4 regions of the Dorea sp. ICN-14282 genome follow, and region 4 is predicted to be linked to each of the others. Evidence: predicted binding sites of a transcription regulator. Region 4 holds the regulator's gene; each other region holds the start of a gene.
What was found. The regulator Rex, encoded in region 4, represses fermentation and respiration genes when NADH is low (regulators of the CRP and FNR family bind a similar motif). The targets are predictions, from matches to a motif close to ATTGTTAANTANTTAACAAT.
Positions count from the first base shown of each region.

Region 1 (4,157 bases), 250 kb from region 4:
CTTCTACTGTTACATCATATACATTACCATTTACTGTGATTGTATAGTTTTTCATCTTTCTTAATCCTCCTGATTTTTCGGTATTGGTTATTTCTTACCACTTATTCGATGGACGGCGTCTAATACTTCTCACAGTAAATCCGTCCGTACTGCTGCTTCCTTCTGAAGCTGCGATTGCCGCTGCAATAACTGCAACCAACTCTGTATCATCTGTTACGTCTTCTGCTTCTTCCACACTTGGCGCTGCCTCTGGCTGTACTGCCGGAGCTGCCTTCGGAGCATCCTTTTTCTTCTTGAATGCTGCTTCAATTGCCGGAATGAAACGGAACAGAGAAATCAATGCTGAAATAAAGATCAGTACCACAAACACGGTTCCCATACCAAGCACGGTATTCAGACCTGCTTTTTTCAGAATCTCTCCCGTTGTATATTCCGCATCTACCGTCATACTGTCCAAATACTGATTTTCATCAAACACAAATGTAATATGCGCATCCCGATCTGCAAATTCAGCCTCTGTAGATACTTGTAATTCATCCTTGGAGGCCTCGTACGTATAGTCTCCATGACTTACGTATTCGCCACATTCCTTCTCTGCTGACTGCCATGCATCCAAAGCACCCAAGAATCCATCTTTGGTAAATGGAAGTCCTGCCTGTGTCAGCTGAGACTCCAGCGCAAAGTCTGTCATCGTCTCCCACTGTTCTACCGTATCGTCCTGCATACTGGCACAATACTCGATCAGAAATTCCGTGCTCTGCTGCACTGTAGCTTCATCATACGCCATCGTCTCCTTGCTGCTTCCACAGCCGGTAAAGCACAGCGTCACTGCAAGTCCACAGAATAATAAGCTAATTTTCTTTCTCACTTTGCCTCACCTCTCTAAACCGTTCCATGCTTTTTCATCGGACGATCTTCTCTCTTTGTGAATAACATTTCAAAAGCACCGATCACATACTTTCTGGTATCTTCCGGCTCAATGATCGTATCCACATATCCTCTTCTTGCTGCAGATAACGGGCTGGACTGTAATTCCTTATATTCTGCTGCTTTTTCTTTCAATGTCGCAGCGTCTGCTCCTGCATACATAATCTTTGCTGCAAGTGCTGCATCCATCATTCCAATCTCTGCATTTGGCCATGCATAGACCATATCTGCACCTACAGATTTGCTGTTCATGCTCACATAAGCTGTTCCAAACGCTTTACCGATCACAACATTTACCTTCGGAACGGTTGCATTTGCGAATGCATAAGTCAGTCTTGCTGTCTGTCTTGCAAGATCTTTCTCTTCTTCCATGCCTGCCTTGAAGCCAGATACGTTGGTAAGTGTCAGAACCGGAATATTAAATGCATCACAGAAAGATACGAACTCTGCTGCTTTCTTTGCTCCGTCTGCTGATAAAGAGCCATCGAATTCTGCAACCACTTCTGCCTCTTCATTATAAACTTTGGAACGGTTTGCAACTGCTCCAACAGTCATTCCGTTCAAACGGATAAATCCTGTTACCATATCCTGTGCGAAATATTTCTTTGTCTCAAAGAAGATACCTTCATCAGAGATGGATGCCAGTGCAATCGCTGTATCCTCTGCTGCATTCTCGATTCCTTCGCATGCACGGTTCAAATCATCGTTGCACTCATCATAAGAAGCATCTTCCTCATTATTACATGGAAGCATGCATACCAGAGTACGGATGTTTTCCAACATCTCTTCCTCTGTTCCCATATCATCTACAAGACCTGCTGTCTCTGCCTGATATTTTGCAGAAGAGGTATCGTTCTTGGAGATCTCATTTCCAGGAATTGCATTTGGAGAATTGACAAAGAGTTTGCCTTTCTTTTCTTCCATAAATGTAAAGTCTGTCATAGCCGGAACTACGGATAATCCTCCTCCGCATGTACCGAATACAGCTGTAATCTGTGGAATCACACCAGAAGCCAGTGCCTGTTTCAGATAAAGTCCGCCGAATGCCTCCAGCGCGTCTGTCGCCTCCTGAAGTCTCATTCCGGCACAATCGATCAATCCGATCACTGGTGCCCCCATCTTCATTGCCATATCATAAATGTTAGCAATCTTCTTTGCATGCATCTCACCGATTGCTCCGTTTAACACGGATACATCCTGGCTGTATACATATACCAGGTTTCCATCGATTACTCCGTATCCGGTGATAACACCGTCTGCCGGAGTTGCTTTGTCCTGCAGATTGAAATCTGTATTTCTGGCTGTTACAGCGCCGCCGATTTCAACAAAACTGCCTGCATCAAGCAAAGAATTAATTCTTGCGCTTGCTGCGCTTTCTGTTGCCATGTTGCCCATAGTCAAATCCTCCATTTTCTAAGATATTAAAAGTTGGTTAATACCAAATTTTTTGCCAATTATATTATATATCTTTTCTTCCGATTGCGCAACAGTTTTTCCCTATTTTCGTTAAGAAATTGACAAACAAATATGGACACCTTTTTTCAAGATGCCCACACGCTTTTCTCCTTGTTTATATTCTCTTTTTTCTGCCTATTTCTGGCTCCTGAACTGCATTGGCGTCATATCGTACGCCTTCTTAAACAGCCGGTTAAAATGTTCTACATTTTGATACCCAACTGTGAGCGCAATATTCTCTACCGTCATATTACTGCTCTTAAGAAGCGCTCTTGCCTTCTTCATCCGAATCTGTTTTACCAACTCGCCAAAGGTCATTCCGGATTTTTCCTTGATGTATTTGGACAGATACGGCTTTGACAAATAGAATTTTTCCGCCAAATCATCCAGTGTAATATCAATATAGTTTGCCTGAATATAATTCAGCATCTCGATCATCCTTGGATCTTTACATCCTTCGGAATTCCCGATTTCATCAATTTTATTGACCGCTACCGTCAGCGCCTCCATAGACGCGCTGATAATATCTGCATCAATACCAACTCCCCAAAAGGTCTTTCCCTTGAAAACGATTCCCACATATGCCACCGCTTTAGAAGATGATCCTTTCGTCAGGGAATGCTCCTCATAAAAGCTCAGCTCATAACTAATATTAAAATATTGCTTGATTGCATTGCTGACCGCATCCAGACGTCCATTTCCCATAGCCGCTATGGTGTGCACCTTATTCTCATGGTTCAGCGTCACCTCTGCAGTAATTCCATCTGCCTGTTTAAAATGGCACTCGTCAATATGGAACACCGGCTTGGTATTCACATAATGATCGGAGAAAATCTGGTATACCCAGTCAGCCGTCAGTTCCTTGTGTGCTTTATCAGAAATATCCTTCACCAGATATCCCACTTCGGAACGCATTTCCTGCGGAAGATTGATTCCATGGCTCTGCTTCAGAATATAGTTCACACCGCCCTTACCGGACTGACTGTTAATCCGAATCACATCCGAATCATACTGGCGTCCCACATCCTGCGGGTCAATCGGAAGATACGGAACAGACCATGTTTCGCATGCCTTCTCTTCACGGTATGCCATTCCCTTGGCAATCGCATCCTGATGAGATCCTGAAAAAGCGGTAAACACCAGGTCTCCTGCATAAGGCTGACGCTCATATACATGCATCCTGGTCAGTCGCTCATAGGTTTCCCGAAGACGCTTCATATCTGAAAAGTCAAGCCCCGGATCTACTCCATGGGAAAACATATTCATTCCCATTGTAATCAGATCCACATTTCCGGTCCGCTCTCCATTGCCAAACAGCGTTCCTTCGATTCTGTCTGCTCCTGCCAGCACACCAAGTTCCGCCGTCGCCACGCCGCATCCTCTGTCGTTATGCGGGTGCAGACACAGAATAACGCTGTCGCGGTATTTTAAATGTTTATTGACATATTCCAACTGACAGGCAAATACATGCGGCATTGCATTTTCTACCGTAGTCGGAATATTGATAATTGCTTTATTGTCCTGCGTCGGCTTCCACACATCTAAAACTGCATTGCAGACGTCCACCGCGTAATCCACTTCCGTCCCCGAAAAACTCTCCGGACTATACTGGAAGGTAAAGTTTCCATCCGTCTCAGATGCCAGTTCAAGAAGAAGCTTCGCTCCGTCTACTGCAATCTGCTTAATCTCTTCTTTGCTTTTCCGAAATACCTGTTCCCGCTGCGCAACCGACGTGGAATTATACAGGTGAATCACAGCGTGAGGCGCTCCTTTTA
Region 1 is NZ_JBBKBH010000001.1:308,892-313,048, reverse strand. Features, by position in the region: gene WKT00_RS01485 (biotin/lipoyl-binding carrier protein) at 1-55, opposite strand, end outside; gene WKT00_RS01480 (OadG family transporter subunit) at 95-868, opposite strand; gene WKT00_RS01475 (acyl-CoA carboxylase subunit beta) at 883-2,322, opposite strand; gene WKT00_RS01470 (2-isopropylmalate synthase) at 2,518-4,157, opposite strand, start outside.
Region 1: WKT00_RS01475 (acyl-CoA carboxylase subunit beta) is a predicted target of Rex. The motif match lies at 2,430-2,449, and genes of this name have one in related genera.

Region 2 (4,157 bases), on a different contig from region 4:
TTTGTTCTTGGATTTAATACACCGGGAATTATCGCACACTCTGATCATTTGTGGAATATCCTTGGAATGTATGTAGTAGGATTTGCAGCAGTTCTGGCAGGAGGATGCCCGCTTCGTCAGCTGATCCTTGCAGGTCAGGGTTCTTCTGATGCGGCAGTTACAGTAGCAGGTATGTTCGTAGGTGCGGCATTGTGCCATAACTTAGGACTGGCTGCCAGCGGAACGGCATTAAACCCAGAGACAAAAGAACTTGTTGCTGGTGCAGTACCGTTAAATGGAAAGGTTGCCTGCGTGATCTGTATTGTTGTTTGCTTTATCATTGCATTCACAAACAAGAGAAAAGAGACGAAATAGAAAAATAGGATTGAACTATTAGTGATTACATAGTATTCTAAGAAAGAAGGGAAATATATGAAGGAAGTAGATGCAAGAGGTTTATCCTGTCCAGAGCCGATTATGCTGACAGCAGAGGCGCTTAAAGGGGCACAGGGAGCTGTGAAGGTACTGGTTACTGAGCCTCATCAGAAGATGAATGTTGAGAAATATGCCAAGGATCATGGCAAGAAGACGCATTCTGAGGAGAAGGATGGATACTTCGAAGTGGTGATTGAGTAAACATGAGAAAGAAAGAACTGAAGTTAGTGGTGACGTTCCATACGACGGCGGATGCCATGGCGATGGAGAAAGCTTGTAAGGAACAGCAGGTGCCGGGGCGCATCATTCCGGTTCCGAGAATGATTTCAGCCGGATGCGGGCTGGCATGGTGTGCGGATCTTGAAGACAGAGAGCAGATTGCTGCTATGATGAAAGAGACGGGCATCGAAGAAGAAGCCATGCACGAATGTATGGTGTAAAGTGTAAAAGAAGAAGGACGTGCAGATTTTGCGAAGAGAAATGTTCTCGGCAAGATTTGCACGTCCTTTTTGGGATCGGAGGTATTCATATCGTCATACTCCTTTTTCAAACATATCCAATACATGGGGCAGAAGCCGGTTGCTGTATTCGGTCAGAGAATATTTCCCTTTGAAAAGCGCCCAATCATAAAGAAGTGCACGCTCATACATGGCATAGACGTTCATTAGTTCGCCAGCGCTGCTACTGTTTTTAAATTCCCCACTTTCCAGTCCGGCTTCAATGATCTCAGTGATCCATTGAAAATAGAATCGCTTTTTATCGGACAGGGATTTCTTGTCTTTGGTTACTAACTGGGAAGAATACAGGGAGGCAAGCAGTTTGATGTCGATGCTATGCTCAATCATATCAAACAATTCATGGTTTAGGTATAACAGCTTGTCTCGGCAGCTCATGTTGTCATCGATGAGCGGAACCAGTTCTTCGTACTTTTCATCAAAAAGATAGGATAAAGAATTAAGAAGCGCTTCTTTCCCTTTAAAATAGTGGTAAAAAGTACCTTTCGATGTCTTGGATGCGGCAATGATCTCTTCCACGGTAGTCTGTTCGTAGCCGTTTTTGTAGAATAGATTCCAAGCTGACTTGACGATACGTGCTTTGGTAGACTGTCTTTTACGTGGCATTTTTAGTAAATCCTTTCTTTAATCTTATAAATTCGCATATGACTATCATATATGATGTGTTGCCAAATGGCAATGCTGAAATGAAAAAGAGGCGGATTATTGTAAATCCGCCTCCAATATAACCTTTCGGAAATATTAACCTACCTGGAAACCATATTTCAATGGATCAGTTGGGTCAATCAGGTATGTAGCAACACCTGTTAAGTAGCAGCTTCCTGTGATCATTGGGATAACTGCATCGTAATCAGCAACTTTTGTAGTTTCTTTGATTACACCTTTGAAGAGGCTGCCTAAGAAGCTTTCGTAAATGAATTCTTCTCCAACATTGATCTCTCCCCAGTGATACAGAGTAGCAAGTTTAGCACTTGTACCTGTTCCACATGGTGAACGGTCAGCCATAGCATCTCCGAAGATAACTACGTTTCTCATGTTAGCTTTGTCTGGGTTCGGTGTTGGTCCGTAGAATTCAACAAGGTCAACGGTATCGATGTCAAGTAATGGATGCTTAACAGGGATCTCTTTGTTGATTACGTCCAGCATCTTCATACCAAGTTCGGTATAAGCAGGAACGGTTTTCTGGTTAATCTCTCCGATATCCAGTTTTGTTGTGTCAACCAGTGCGAAGAAGCTTCCACCAAAGGAGATTGTGAATTCGATCTCTTTTCCGTCGATGGTAACTTTCTGGTTCTCTTTGTAAACGAATGCTGGTACGTTTGTTAAAGTAACGTGCTCAACCTTTCCGTCTTTTACGAAAGCTGTTGTGCGGATTAATCCTGCAGGAGCATCCAAAACAACTTCGTTCTCGCCTTCGTGCATTTCCTTTAATCCAGATTCAAGGATAACAGTAACAGCACCGATCGTACAGTGTCCGCACATGTTCAGGTATCCGCCTGTATCCATGAACATTACACCGAAGTCAGCTTCTTTGCTGACTGGTTCGCACAGGAAAGCACCAAACATATCGTGGTGTCCTCTTGGCTCGAACATCAGAGCTGTACGAACTTTGTCGTAATTCTCTTCCATCCATTTTTTCTTCTCGATCATTGTGTTGCCTTCTGGCTCCGGGAATCCACCGATTACGATACGGCAGAATTCTCCAACGGTATGAGCGTCTACAACCTGAAGAGCTGCTTCAAACCGGTCGAAGTTAACATTAGCTTTTAACTCCATAATAAATACCTCCTTATTTGTTCAGCTATAGACAAAATCTATAACTTTTTATAAGAACACATAGAAAACACCCCTCGTTTTCATAGTGCTTCTTTTATAGGAAATGTAAAGAAACCGCGAATCACGATATAAAATTAACAATTAGACCGTATTCTAGTATTCCGTTCAGTTCGTTAAGTTCATTATGGACGAAACACCTTGAAAAGTCAATGCTTTTTTGATATTATAAAAATAAATAAAAAGTGTTGAAATCCGCGAAAAATTGTGATATGGTTAACTAGCATAAAATGATGTATGGGGGTAGATGGGTAACTGGTGTGCCTCCTAGTCTTCAAAACTAGTGTTGGGCGTTAAGAGCGTCCTGGGTGGGTTCGATTCCCACATGCCTCCGCCAAAAAAATAAGAAAATTTTGTTAAAAAAATGGCGAAATAAGAGGTTGCATCATTTATAGATAAAATTAATAAATAAACAGCGGGAAATAAACGCAGAATAAGTAAACGGGATGGCAAGTTTCGTTTTTTACTTATATTATAAATGAAAGAAAAGGAGAAGTATGTCATGGGAAAAGTACAGTTGTTATTACGTCAGCACGTAGGTGCTCCGTGTGCTCCATGTGTAGAGGTTGGGGCAGATGTGAAAAAAGGTACTCTCATTGCTACACCAACAGGACTTGGAGCTAACATTTTTTCAAGTGTGTACGGAAAGGTGACAGAGATTACAGATGACAGCATCATTATCGAAGCAGCGGATGAACAGCCAGATGAATTCGTTCCGATCGATGTTCCGGCAGATGCAACCAAGCTTGACATGGTAAAAGCAGCAGGAATCGTTGGAATGGGAGGAGCTGGTTTCCCGACAGGCGTGAAGCTTGGAATTGATCTGTCAGCAACTGAGATGGGAGAGATGGATCCGGAGATCAACCCGGAACTTCCGGCAGACTTTAAGATTGAGCACGGATATATCCTTGTGAACGCAGCTGAGTGTGAGCCGGGACTTGAGCACAATATCAGACAGATCGAAGAACAGTGCGATAAAGTGATCGCAGGTATCAAGTACAGTATGGAGATCACAAAGGCTGATAAGTGTATCATTGCTATTAAGAAGAAAAACCATAAAGCGATCAAGACATTACAGGCAGCGCTGGCAAATGAGCTGGACATTATAATGCACTTGATGCCGGATATTTACCCAATGGGTGAAGAGCGTGCGGTAGTAAGAGAGTGTCTTGGGGTCAACCTGACAACCGTTCAGCTTCCTTCAGCAGCAAGATCTGTGGTATTGAACCTAGAGACAATCTGCAAGATTGCAGAAGCTATTGATGAGAAGAAACCATGCATTTCTAAGAACTTAACAGTTCGTGGAAAACTGGTTGGCGGAAATGAAGCTCACGTATTCATGGATGTTCCGGTTGGAGTAAGTGTTGGCGAATTGATTGAGAGAGCCGGAGGAAT
Region 2 is NZ_JBBKBH010000002.1:226,732-230,888, reverse strand. Features, by position in the region: gene yedE (YedE family putative selenium transporter) at 1-354, shown strand, start outside; gene WKT00_RS06500 (sulfurtransferase TusA family protein) at 412-615, shown strand; gene WKT00_RS06495 (DUF3343 domain-containing protein) at 618-854, shown strand; gene WKT00_RS06490 (TetR/AcrR family transcriptional regulator) at 948-1,535, opposite strand; gene WKT00_RS06485 (proline racemase family protein) at 1,671-2,705, opposite strand; tRNA gene WKT00_RS06480 (tRNA-Sec) at 3,002-3,099, shown strand; gene WKT00_RS06475 (proline reductase-associated electron transfer protein PrdC) at 3,265-4,157, shown strand, end outside.
Region 2: WKT00_RS06485 (proline racemase family protein) is a predicted target of Rex. The motif match lies at 2,828-2,847, and genes of this name have one in related genera.

Region 3 (4,157 bases), 460 kb from region 4:
CATAATCCACCTGAATGTCCTGATTGAACATTTTCACTCTCGGTTCTTGATTGTTGGAAATCAAGCAACAGTGAAATCCCAGACTCTTAAGCTTTGCAAACAGCTTCTTTGCACGCTCGTCCGCCGGAGCGCCATGGGGCACCAAAGTGTTGTCGATATCAAAAATCACCCCTCGGTATCCTTTCTTATATAACTCTTCAAAATCAATCACATATGTAGATGCTACATATTTATCAGGAAAAAACTTATCAAACATCTCTCTACTCTTCCATCTCTATAATCCGCTGCACCAGTTCCTCACATATCTGCAGCACCGTCTTGTTATCTGTATTGATGACAATATCTGCGGCAGCTTCGTATTTCTCCCTGCGCTGCTCCATCAGTTCAGAAATGCCTTTTACATTCTTGCGCCCATTCAAAACCGGTCTGTCATCACTGTCTTTCACTCGCTCGTAGATTGTCTGAGGACTCGCCGTCAGCAGAACAACTCGTCCGTTTTTCTTCATTTCTTCTACGTTTCGCTCGCGAAGGGCCGCTCCTCCGCCACAGGAGATCACCGTATTCTTGTTAGACTGCATTTCCACCAGAAGTCCGGTCTCCAGATCACGAAAATATTCTTCTCCGTAGGTTGCAAAAATATCCGGGATACTCATTTCTTCCCGTTCTGCAATCAACTGATCCATCTCAACCACCTTCATGGCAAACATGGTGCTTAAGTAATCGGAAATTGTCGTTTTTCCGGCTCCCATAAAACCAATCAGCACAATATTATAATCAAACAGCTTTCTCGCCTGGATTTTTTTACTGTTACGAAGGATTCTGCGGAACACATCGTAAATCTCTTCTTTATACTTGTTGTCTTCAAGCTTCTCTTCCAGTCTCATCTTCTGCTTGGCTTCCTGCTGCGGCTGGAGAATCGGCATACCATATTCTTCCTTATACGCCATAATCTTCTCTACAATCGCGTTTCTTTCCACCAGCGCATCGATAATCTTATCATCACACAATGCAAGCTGCTCCCTGTACATCTCTAGATCATTCATCCTTGTCTCTCCTGTCTGCCTTGTTATGTCAATTTACAATTACTGATTATTATATCAAGATTCCAGGTCCTCCGCAAGAATTTCATATCGCTCTTTCACATAATCAATGAAGGTTCTGGCAACCGGCGAAAGATACTTATCCTTCTGCGTTACCATGTAAACCAGCCTGCTAAACTGAAGATCCTTAAGCGTAAGACGCACCACCGGCATACTACGTATTGCCGGCACATCCGGCACAATCCCGACTCCCAGACCCTGCGCCACCATTCCGGCAAGCGCACTGTCTTCATCTACCATATAGCTGATCCGCGGTTTCTTCCTAGCCACCTTAAAAAGTCGATCCACCATAGATCTTAACCCGCTTCCCTTGTTGAAAAAGATCTGCGGATACTCTGCCAGTTCCGCAATCGTTACGGAATCCTTTTGAGCCAGAGGATGATCTAACGGAGTAATCGCTACCAAAGTTTCCTTCGATACCGGAAGAAAATCAAGATCTTTCTGCCCTTCCACCATAGAACAGAATACCAAATCGTATTTTTCTTCCCGAAGTCCCTTTATTACCTCCTGGGTCACGCCATTGTAAAAACCGAATTCCACCTCCATCTGTGGATAATCCTTCAAAAAATTCGCAACCAACCCCGGCACAAATTCTGCTCCTTGAGTATAAATATAACCGATATCAATCCTTCCCCCGCTCAGACTCGTCATGGCCTTCGTCTTCCGCACGCCAGTATCCAGAATAGCAAGAGCTTCTTCTGCATACTGCATAAACATTCTGCCATACTTAGTCAGTACAACATTGCGTCCCTGCCGTTCAAAAAGCCGGGTTCCCAACTCCTGCTCCAGTGATGAAATTGCATGACTTAAGCTTGGCTGTGTAATCGTCAGTTTTTCCGCCGCCCTGGTGTAATGTTCAATATGTGCAAGTGTTACAAAGTATTGCAGCTGATTCAGGTTCATGTTTCATCCTCCTTGTATATTTTTACCAAGTATACCACAATCCATAGACAAATTCTATTGTCTCGACCAAAAACATGCATTTGTTTTATATTTAACAATATTTTATAATAAACGTATACTTCAAGTAACCATTAGGAAATCGTATGGAGGAAATCAAAATGAAAAACAATTATCCACATATCTTTCAGCCACTGACGCTGAGAGGAATGACCATGAGAAACCGTGTGGCAATGATGCCTATGGGAAGCGATTTTGCAGGACATAACGGAGAATTAAGTGACGAACATATTAAGTATTATGAACTGCGTGCACGCGGCGGCACAGGATTAATCATTGTTGAAAATATCTGTGTAAAATATCCAGAGGGTTCCAATGGAACAACGCAGCTTCGTCTGGACAAAGACTGCTACATTCCGCGCATGTTCAACCTGACAGAAGCCTGTCACAGACAGGGCGCATGCATCGGTGTACAGATCAACCACGCCGGAGCCTCTGCCATGAGTTCCAGAATCGGAATGCAGCCGGTATCTGCTTCTACCCTTCCATCCAAGCCAGGCGGAGAGACTCCTCGCCCTCTTTCTAAAGAAGAACTGGAAAGCATTGCAAAGGACTATGCTGCCGCTGCCAGACGTGCTGTAAATGCCGGATTTGATTTAATCGAAATTCATGCCGGACACTCTTATCTGATCAGCCAGTTCCTGTCCCCAACCATGAACGACCGCACCGACGAATTTGGCGGATGTGCTAAAAACCGTGCACGATTCTGCCGCATGATCATTGATGAAGTAAGAAAAGCAATTGGTCCAAGAGTTCCTATTTCTCTGCGTCTTAGCGTTGACGAACTGGTAGAAGGCGGAAATACCGTAGAGGACTGTCTGGAATATTTGGAATATTTAAATGATGAAGTTGATTTATTCGATACCTCTGCCGGATTAAATCCAACCATTCAGTATCAGATTGACGCCAACTACCTGGAAGACGGCTGGAGATCCTATATGGCAAAAGCAGTTCGTGACAAATTCAATAAACCAACCATTGCAATCGGAAACATCCGTGATCCAAAGATTGCCGACGATATTATTGCACGGGGAGATGCCGATCTTATCGGTCTTGGACGTGGTCTTATCGCAGATCCTGACTGGTGCAACAAAGCAAAATACGGAGACGTCTGCGATATCCGCAAATGTATCTCCTGCAACATAGGATGTGTCGGCAACCGAATCGGCGGAAACAAACCGCTTCGCTGTACCATCAACCCGGATCTGACAGAAGGCGAATCTTACAAGAAGAAGCAGGTTGCAAACCCTTGCAGCGTGGTTGTCGTCGGAGCCGGAACTGCCGGTCTTGAAGCTGCATGTACTGCTGCTGAAGTTGGATGTCAGGTAACCCTTTTGGAGAAAAAAGACGAAATCGGCGGACTTTCCGTTGAGATTTCCAAGATTCCTGCAAAGAAGAGACTGGCAGACTTTCCTACCTACTTAAAACATCGTGCATCTAAGCTTTCTAACTTGACGATTAAAACAGGTGTAGACGCAACAGTAGAAGACATTAAGGCTTACCAGCCGGATCTCGTTGTCAATGCCACAGGTTCCGTTCCTCTCCTTCCTCCAATTGAAGGACTTCACGAGAATCTTGCTAGCGCAGATGCATCTGTATACTCCATTATGGATATGATTGACAATCTTGATAACTATCCGGAAGATCTCACCGGTAAAAAGGTTGTTGTTGTCGGCGGAGGTGCCGTAGGTCTTGACGTAGTCGAATTCTTTGCACCACGCGGAGCTGAAACTACCATCATTGAAATGATGCCAATCATCGGAAACGGACTGGATGCTTCATCTACCGCCAGCATGAAAGAATGTATGAGCAAGCATCACGTAACCCAGATGGTAAATACAGCTCTTATGAAAGTAAATCCACATTCCTTCCTAGTTAAATACGATGGAAAGGAAGAGGAACTTCCATTTGATTATGGTTTTGTATGCCTGGGCATGAAAGCACACACACCTATTTGGGAAGCCATCGAACAAGGATTTGAAGGCGAGAACACCGAAGTGATCAACATCGGCGACTCTGTTCGTGCAAGACGCATCATCGACGGCACAGATGCCGGACGCCATTTGGTATTGAATACTTTGGAGCGTTTGGGATATC
Region 3 is NZ_JBBKBH010000001.1:1,020,178-1,024,334, forward strand. Features, by position in the region: gene WKT00_RS04765 (YqeG family HAD IIIA-type phosphatase) at 1-256, opposite strand, end outside; gene WKT00_RS04770 (shikimate kinase) at 261-1,043, opposite strand; gene WKT00_RS04775 (LysR family transcriptional regulator) at 1,098-2,003, opposite strand; gene WKT00_RS04780 (oxidoreductase) at 2,162-4,157, shown strand, end outside.
Region 3: WKT00_RS04780 (oxidoreductase) is a predicted target of Rex. The motif match lies at 2,083-2,102, and genes of this name have one in related genera.

Region 4 (4,157 bases):
GTCAGTTCTTCTTTCTTTTCCAAGTAGTAGTCATAGTTTCCAATATAGTTTATGAAAGTCTGATTGACCAGATCCAGAATCCGGGTTGCTGTCTGATTGATAAAGTAACGGTCATGGGATACATACAGGATCGTTCCTGTGTAGTCATTTAATGCTTTTTCCAGAATTTCCTTGGAAGTAATGTCCAAATGGTTAGTAGGCTCGTCGAGAATCAGGAAATTTGCTTCGGACAGCATTAGTTTTGCCAGAGATACGCGTCCGCGTTCTCCGCCGCTTAGATCCTTGATCCGTTTGAATACGTCATCGCCGGTAAAAAGAAAGGCGGCGAGCATATTTCGGATTCGAGTACCGGTAAGTGATGGATAGGAATCAGAAATTTCATCAAAAATCGTTTTTTCCATATTCAGCACATGGTGTTCCTGATCGTAATAGCCGATGTGGACATTCGTGCCAAGGATAAAGGTTCCGCCATCTGCCGGAAGTACCTCGTTTAAAATTTTAAGAAGCGTTGTCTTTCCGGTTCCGTTGTCTCCGATTATGGCAACGTGTTCTCCGCGTTTTATTTCAAAGCTGATGTCTTGGAACAGCGTTTGATTTGGAAAAGATTTGCTTAAATGTTCCACTTTAAGTACATCGTTTCCGCTGATACAGGAAGGCTCCAGTGTCAGTTGAATCTGTGTATTTACTTCTATTGGTTTTTCTACAGGAGTCATCTTTTCTAACATCTTTTCCCGGCTTTCGGCTCGGCGAATGGATTTTTCCCGGTTGAAAGAGCGAAGCTTTTCAATGACGGCTTCCTGATGCTTGATTTCCTGCTGCTGTTTTAGATATTCTTTGAGCCTTGCTTCTCGAACCTGCTGTTTTTTCTCAGCGTATGTTGCATAGTTTCCAAGATAGGTGGACAGTTGTCCCAGTTCGATTTCCAACACCTTGGTGACAACACGATTTAAGAAATAGCGGTCATGGGAGACGATAAGAACCGCTCCCTGATAGTTGAGAAGATACGTTTCCAGCCAAGCGATGGAAGTAAGATCCAGGTGGTTGGTAGGCTCGTCAAGAAGTAGAATGTCCGGTTTGGTCAGCAGAAGTTTTCCTAAGGATACCCGGGTTTTCTGACCACCGGAAAGCGTAGATACAGGTTTGGAAAAATCGTCTTCCGTAAAGCCAAGTCCTTTGAGGACTCCGGTGATTTCGCTTTCGTAGGCGTAACCGTTCTGTCGTTCGAATTCTGCCATCAGCCGGTTGTAAGTCTCCAGCCTTGCAGATAACGTTTCTCCTTCGAGAGAAGGCAGCTCCTGTTCGATGGAGCGGATCTGACATTCCATTTCGATCAGATCTGCCTTGGCAAGGCGGACTTCCTCGTAGATGGTCGCGCTGCCGGACATGTCCTGATGCTGGGCAAGATATCCAAGAGTTTTTCCCTTGGTAAGGATCACGTCTCCGTGATCAGGTGAAAGTTCACCTACAATCATTTTCAAAAGGGTGGATTTTCCGGCGCCGTTAGGGCCGACTAAAGCCACCTTTTCATGGTCTTCTATATGAAAAGAACCATCGGTGACAATCGTATTTTCACCGAAAGCTTTTGTAATTCCGTGACATGCTAGTACCATAATTTCCTCCTTTGTTTTTCCGTTTCTATTATATCGAAAATAGGAGAAAAAACAACTTAAAGTTTGACTTTGAAAGGAAAATTCTATATAATGTTTTCTAGAATGGAAGGTGAGATGATTGGAAGATAGAGGGATTTCTCAGGCAGTGATTCGCAGGCTGCCAAGATACTACAGATATTTGGGAGAACTGCTAGAAGGCGGAGTAGAACGAATTTCCTCAAATGATTTGAGTAAACGAATGAACGTAACTGCGTCTCAGATCCGTCAGGATCTGAACAACTTTGGAGGGTTTGGACAACAGGGATATGGATATAATGTAAAGTATCTGTACACAGAGATAGGCAAGATTCTGGGACTGGAAGAAGACCATAATATCATTATTATCGGAGCGGGTAATCTTGGACAGGCGCTGGCTAATTACGCAGCCTTTGAAAAGAGAGGCTTTATCTTAAAGGGAATCTTTGATGTGAACCCAAGACTTGCGGGAGTGACGATCCGCGGGGTTCCGATTCGGATGATGGATGAGCTTAGATCCTTCGTTGCGAACAATGAGGTAGACATTGCAGCTCTTACGATTCCGAAAGATAAAGCAGAGGAAGTAGCTGATATGCTGGTAGAGAACGGTGTCCGTGCAATCTGGAATTTTGCACATATTGACCTGAATCTGCCGGACAATGTGATTGTAGAGAATGTTCATCTCTCGGAGAGTCTTATGCAGTTGTCATATAATATCAGCCGATATAACGAAGAACATCAAAAATAAGCAAGAACAACACAGGGACGTGTAAGGACAGGCATGTGCAGACAGGCTTGTCTCTATGCGTCTTTTTTCATTGAAATAAAAAATATGACAGGGGGGGTAGCAGGATGGAGTATTTGGTAAACAGTCGTCAGATGAAGATGGCGGATCAGTATACCATACAGGAGAAAGGGGTTTTGTCGCTTACATTGATGGAGCGAGCGGCCGAAAGTTGTGTGAGGGTTATGGATGAACTCGGCATGGATTTATCCAGACCTTGTGTGGTATGCGGGTCGGGCAATAATGGAGGCGATGGCTTTGCGATTGCAAGGCTTTTGGCAGAAAGAGGGAAGGAGGTTACGGTATTTCTAGTCGGCAATAGCTCCAGCTGTACGGAAGAGACGAAGCATCAGATGCGTCTTCTTAAAGAGACGGGAACGCAGATTCTGGAAGGATATGAGCCGGGGGATTACAGTCTCATCGTAGATGCCATTTTTGGCGTGGGATTAGGCCGGGAAATTATTGGCAGATACGTACAGGTGATTCAACAGATGAATGAAGCTGATGCACAGAAATTTTCAGTAGATCTGCCATCTGGAATTTCAGCAGATCATGGAGCTGTGATGGGAATCGCATTTCAGGCGGATGTGACGGTGACGTTTCAGACAACCAAGCTGGGACTTGCACTGTATCCGGGGAAACGTTATGCCGGGAAGGTATTTGTAGAAGATATTGGAATTGACCTGACAAAGGCAGAGAAAGATTCCAATCTTACCTATGCTTACGAGCGGGAAGATTATCGAAAGCTTCTTCCGATAAGAAGAGCAGATTCTAACAAGGGAACCTACGGCAAGGTTCTTGTGATTGCCGGAAGCAAAGGCATGGCAGGAGCGGCGTATTTGAATGCTTATGCAGCTTATATGGCAGGCGCAGGTCTGGTACAGATCTATACAGCTGAGGAGAACCGTGTGGTTCTGCAGCAGCTGCTGCCGGAGGCAATCGTCACAACCTATGATCTCTATGATCAGGGAGAGCTTTTAAGGCTTTTGAAATGGGCCGATGTAGTCTGTGTTGGATCGGGGATCGGGACGACGGAGAAGGCACGAAAGATTCTGCGTGCTACATTGGAAAATGTGCGTGTTCCATGTCTGGTAGATGCAGATGGATTGAATCTGATCGCCGCTCACAAAAAATATCTGGATGCATTGTCTGTGGATGATCTGGTATTTACTCCGCATATGATGGAAATGTCAAGGCTTACAGACTTAACGATTGAGGAGATTCGCTCTTCCAGAATGGACGTGATAAAAAGCTTTGCCGATCAGCATCGTTTAACCTGTGTGTTAAAAGATGCCCGCACGGTTATTGCGTCGAAGGGAAGAAAAGCAAGTGTCAATCTGTCGGGGAATGCATCGATGGCGAAAGCCGGTTCCGGCGATGTGCTGTCCGGCATAATCGCAGGTCTTATGGCACAGGGAATGGAAGGCTATCAGGCCGCGGTTCTGGGGACATATCTGCACGGAAGAGCCGGAGATCTGGCGCGTGAGAGAAAAGGAACTTACAGTGTGATGGCAAGAGATTTGATCGAATTTCTTGCGGGAGCGTGGAACGAGTTGGAGGAATAAGGGTATGAAAAACTATACAAGAGTATGTGCAAGGATCAATTTGGATGCAGTGGAATATAATATAGAGATGATGAAAAAGAATTTAAGCGGCAGTGCGAAAATGATCGTTGTCATCAAAACAGATGGGTACGGCCATGGCGCGGTTCCCATTGCGAAAATGCTGGAAGAGAAGGAATATGTATG
Region 4 is NZ_JBBKBH010000001.1:559,745-563,901, reverse strand. Features, by position in the region: gene WKT00_RS02735 (ABC-F family ATP-binding cassette domain-containing protein) at 1-1,610, opposite strand, end outside; gene WKT00_RS02730 (redox-sensing transcriptional repressor Rex) at 1,729-2,373, shown strand; gene WKT00_RS02725 (NAD(P)H-hydrate dehydratase) at 2,478-3,974, shown strand; gene alr (alanine racemase) at 3,979-4,157, shown strand, end outside.